One region of the Rhizobium aureum genome, then DNA from elsewhere that is predicted to be linked to it. Evidence: riboswitches for the same ligand, from Rfam matches in the RefSeq annotation. Region 1 holds a riboswitch; the other holds the start of a gene.
The links. Region 1 has a riboswitch for S-adenosylmethionine ahead of PH552_RS20925 (O-succinylhomoserine sulfhydrylase). Riboswitches for the same ligand answer to the same signal wherever they lie in the genome.
Positions count from the first base shown of each region.

Region 2: linked by a shared signal. The riboswitch ahead of metA (homoserine O-acetyltransferase MetA) and the one ahead of PH552_RS20925 (O-succinylhomoserine sulfhydrylase) in region 1 are both predicted to bind S-adenosylmethionine.

Region 1 covers NZ_JAQJCI010000009.1:131,139-133,531, forward strand. Annotated here, with positions in the region: gene PH552_RS20925 (O-succinylhomoserine sulfhydrylase) at 1-1,185, opposite strand, end outside; SAM riboswitch at 1,229-1,307, opposite strand; gene PH552_RS20930 (2'-deoxycytidine 5'-triphosphate deaminase) at 1,380-2,393, shown strand, end outside.
Region 2 covers NZ_JAQJCI010000003.1:126,999-129,391, forward strand. Annotated here, with positions in the region: gene PH552_RS09390 (vWA domain-containing protein) at 1-271, opposite strand, end outside; gene metA (homoserine O-acetyltransferase MetA) at 275-1,201, opposite strand; SAM riboswitch at 1,249-1,326, opposite strand; gene PH552_RS09400 (AAA family ATPase) at 1,603-2,393, opposite strand, start outside.

The DNA of each region.
Region 1 (2,393 bases):
GGCGGAAATCTGCTCGAGCGCGCGAGCGAAATCCTCGACCAGATCGGCGCTGTCCTCGATGCCGGCGGAGAAGCGCACGGTACCCGGCGAAATGCCGAGTTCGGCGCGGGCTTCGTCGGTGAGGTTCTTGTGCGTCGTGGTGGCCGGATGGGTGATCAGGCTCTTCGAGTCGCCGAGATTGTTGGAAATCTTCACGATCTCCAGCGCGTTCTGCAGTTTGAAGGCTGCTTCCTTGCCGCCCTTCAGTTCGAAGGCGACGAGGGTCGAGCCGCCGCTCATCTGCTTGGCGATGATATCGGCTTGCGGATGGTCCTTGCGGCCGGGATAGATCACGCGGGCGACCTTGTTCGTCTGCTCGGCCAGAAAGTCGGCAACCTTGGAGGCGTTCGCCGTCTGCTGCGCAACGCGCAGCGGCAGCGTCTCGATGCCCTTCAGCAGCGTCCAGGCGGTGAAGGGAGACATGGCCGGGCCGGTATGGCGGAAATAGTCCTGCAGGTTCTCGTCGATCCACTGCTTGTCAGAGAGGATGACGCCACCGAGAGAACGGCCCTGGCCGTCGATATGCTTGGTGGCGGAATAGACGACGATATGGGCGCCGAGTTCCAAAGGCTTCTGGAAAAGCGGCGTCGCGAAGACGTTGTCGACCACGACCTTTGCGCCGATCTGATTGGCAAGCTTGGCGACGGCGGCAATATCGACCACTTCCAGCGTCGGATTGGTCGGGCTTTCGAGGAAGAAGAGCTTGGTGTTCGGGCGGATGGCCTTTTCCCAGTTCTCGGTGAAGCGGCCGTCGACCAGCGTGCATTCGATGCCGTATTTCGGCGCGAGCGTCTCGACCACCCAGCGGCAGGAGCCGAAGAGGGCGCGGGCAGCGACGATATGATCGCCGGCCTTCAGCTGGCAAAGGATGGCGGCGGAGACGGCGGCCATACCGGACGCGGTGGCGCGAGCATCTTCGGCGCCTTCCAGCGCGCACATGCGCTTCTCGAACATGTCGTTGGTGGGGCTGCCGTAGCGGGCATAGATGAAACCATCCGTCTCGCCCTTGAAGCGGGCTTCCGCCGCTTCCGAGGTGTCGTAGACGAAGCCCTGGGTCAGATAGATTGCTTCGGAGGTCTCGCCGAATTGCGAACGGAGCGTTCCGCCGTGAACGAGCTGGGTTGCGGGGCGCCAAGTCTTGCTCATGCCATCACCACTTTCAAAACAAAAAAACCGGTCGCAAAAGCAGACCGGTTCAACCCCGGTCTTTTTAGCCATTTGTTTAACGTGGCTGCAAGCCGACCGGCCAAATCACCACGGGATAAGTTGCAATACTGCCGTTGACGGCTTGCGTCAATTCCCCGAGTTTGGTTTTGTCTGCGGCAAATTATGGATGAGGCATGATGGCTCGCAATACTGGAATCTTGGCCGATCGCGCCATCGCGGCGTTGTTTGAAACGGGGCGGCTGACGAGCGAGAGAGAACTGGACGTCGATCAGATCCAGCCGGCAAGCCTTGACTTGCGGCTCGGTTCGCATGCCTTCCGTGTCCGCGCCAGCTTCATGCCCGGCCCGTCGCATCTGGTCGCCGACAAGCTGGACCGGCTGAAGCTGCATGTTGTCGATCTCTCCGAAGGCGCGGTGCTGGAAACCGGCTGCGTCTATATCGTGCCGCTGATGGAGCGCCTCGACCTGCCTGAGGACATGTCGGCCTCCGCCAATCCGAAGAGCTCGACCGGCCGTCTCGATATCTTTACCCGCGTCATCACCGACCGGGCGCAGGAATTCGACAAGATCCCGGCCGGCTATTCCGGGCCGCTCTATCTCGAAATCAGCCCGCGCACCTTCCCGATCGTCGTTCGCCGCGGCTCGCGCCTGTCGCAGATCCGCTTCCGCGTCGGCCAGGCCCTGCTCACCGAGCCGGAACTGCTGGCGCTGCACGAAACCGAGACGCTGGTCGCCAGCAAGAAGCCGAATATCACCGGTGGCGGCATCGCGCTGTCGATCGATCTTGCCGGTGATAAGGAAGGGCTGATCGGCTATCGCGGCAAGCACCACACGGCCGTCGTCGATGTCGACAAGAAGGCCCAGCACGATATTTTCGATTTCTGGGAACCGCTCTACAGTCGTGGCCGGACCGAGCTGATACTCGACCCCGATGAATTCTACATCCTCGTCTCGCGCGAGGCGGTGCATGTTCCCCCGCATTTCGCCGCCGAAATGACGCCCTTCGATCCGCTGGTCGGCGAATTCCGCGTCCATTATGCCGGCTTCTTCGATCCCGGCTTCGGCCATGCCCCGGCCGGCGGCCGCGGCAGCCGCGCCGTGCTGGAAGTGCGCAGCCACGAAGTGCCCTTCATCCTCGAAGACGGCCAGATCGTCGGCCGCCTGATCTACGAACACATGCTGGAACAG
Region 2 (2,393 bases), on a different contig from region 1:
ACCATTCCTCGGGAAGGGCGGTCGGCTCCACCGCTTCTCCATCGGCATTGCCGCCGATCACCTCGACGCCGCGAAAGTAATCGGCGAAGACCTGGTCGAAGCGATCGATGAAGCGCTCGTCCTTGATGAGTGTTGCGCGGGCCAGATAGTAGAAGGCCTCGACGTCATAATCGGCAATCCCTTCTTCCATTCCCTCAAGCAGCGACAGGAACTCCCGGAGCGTCACCGGAACCTTCGCTTCCTTCAGCTTTAGGAAGAAGGGAATGAACAAGCCTCAAGTCCTTTCCTGGCCGATCTCCTCCAGATCATACGGCGTGGTCTGGTAGATCTCGTTGATCCAGTTACCGAAGAACAGGTGCGCGTGGCTGCGCCACCGGTTTTGCGGGGGAATTTCGGGATCGTTATGCGGGAAGTAGTTATGCGGCATCTTGATCGGCACGCCCGCATTCACATCCCGGAAATACTCGTCCGCCAGCGATGTGGAATCATACTCCACGTGATTGAACATGTAGAGCCGGTTGCAAGCCTGTTCGTGCACGAGACAGACGCCCATCTCGCTCGAGTCCATCAGGATTTCCAGGCCAGGCACTTTTTCGATGTCTGCGCGGCGCACTTCCGTCCAGCGGGACACCGGAATGGCGAAATCGTCGGAGAAGCCGTTAAGATAGACCGAGGAGGGCTTCAGGTTCTGGTGGCGATAGACGCCGAACGCCTTTTCCTTCAGCGTGTATTTCGGCACCTGGTGGAAATGGTAGATCGCCGCCATTGCGCCCCAGCAGACGTTCATCGTCGAATGGACATTGGTGGTCGTCCAATCCAAGATCTCCTGCATCTCGTTCCAGTAGGTGACGTCCTCATATTCCAGCAGCTCGATCGGCGCCCCGGTTATGATGAAGCCGTCGAACTTGCGGTGCTTCACCTCTTCCCACGTCTCGTAGAAAGCAAGCAGATGCTCCTGCGAGGTGTTCTTGGCCTTGTGGCCGCCAACGCGCACCAGCGAAAACTCTACCTGCAGCGGCGATGCGCCGACCAGGCGCGCCATCTGGACCTCGGTCTTGATCTTGTTCGGCATGAGGTTGAGCAGCCCGATCTGAAGGGGGCGGATATCCTGACGGAACGCCACCGTTTCGGTCATCACCCGCACACCCTCGCTCTGGAGGGTCTCAAACGCGGGCAGCGTATCGGGAATCTTGATGGGCATTGTTTCACTCGCCAAATACAAAAAAACCGGCCGCGATAAGAATCGCTACCGGTCCGCACGCGGCCCTTTAGCGACTTATTTAACGTGGCTGCAAGCCGGCCGGCCAAATCACCACGAGGGAAATTCAATAGACCTGACATTTCCGCGGGTCAATGGGCTAACTCCAAGTGTAGGGGCCGCCTCTCCCTTCGAGGCTCTGGCCTTTACGCTGACGCTCAAGACCAGGGCACCTCAGGGTGAGGCAGAGAGGGGTCCGCGCCAAGACACAGGAGATCAGACCTCACCTGAGGTGCGCAGGCTGAAAGCCGGAGCCTCGAAGGGCGAGGGCGGGTGATAACCCCGTTGTCTGTCGGAGAAGGCTTCTGCAGTTTTGTGGGCAGAAAGCGCAGCATCCGGCTGAATCATTTCCCTTGCCCCCGCGCCATGAAGGCCAGTCGTTCGAACAGATGCACATCCTGTTCGTTCTTCAGAAGCGCGCCATGCAGTTTCGGTAGCGCGTTCTTCGCATCGGCACGCAATGTTTCCGGATCGATATCGTCGGCAACCAGCAGGCGGATCCAATCGAGCGCTTCGGAGGTGGACGGCTTCTTCTTCAGCCCCGGTACGTCGCGGATTTCGAAGAACTGCGTCAGCGCCGCGCGGACGAGCGTCTGCTTGATACCGGGATAGTGAACCTCGACGATGCGCGTCAGCGTCTCCATGTCGGGAAAGCGGATATAATGGAAGAAGCAGCGGCGCAGAAAGGCGTCCGGAAGTTCCTTCTCGTTGTTCGAGGTGATGATGACGATCGGGCGGACGGCGGCCTGGATGGTCTCGCCGGTCTCATAGACGTGGAACTCCATGCGGTCGAGTTCCTGCAGCAGGTCGTTGGGGAATTCGATATCGGCCTTGTCGATCTCGTCGATCAGCAGCACGCACTTCATCGGCGAGGTGAAGGCCTGCCACAGCTTGCCCCGGCGGATATAATTGCTGACATCGTGAACTCTGATGTCGCCCAACTGGCTGTCGCGCAGGCGCGAAACCGCATCATATTCATAGAGGCCCTGCTGGGCCTTCGTCGTCGATTTGACATTCCACTCTATGAGATCGAGCCCAAGGGCTGCGGCCACCTGACGGGCGAGTTCGGTCTTGCCCGTCCCGGGTTCGCCCTTGACCAGAAGCGGACGCTCCAGCCTTATGGCGGCGTTGACGG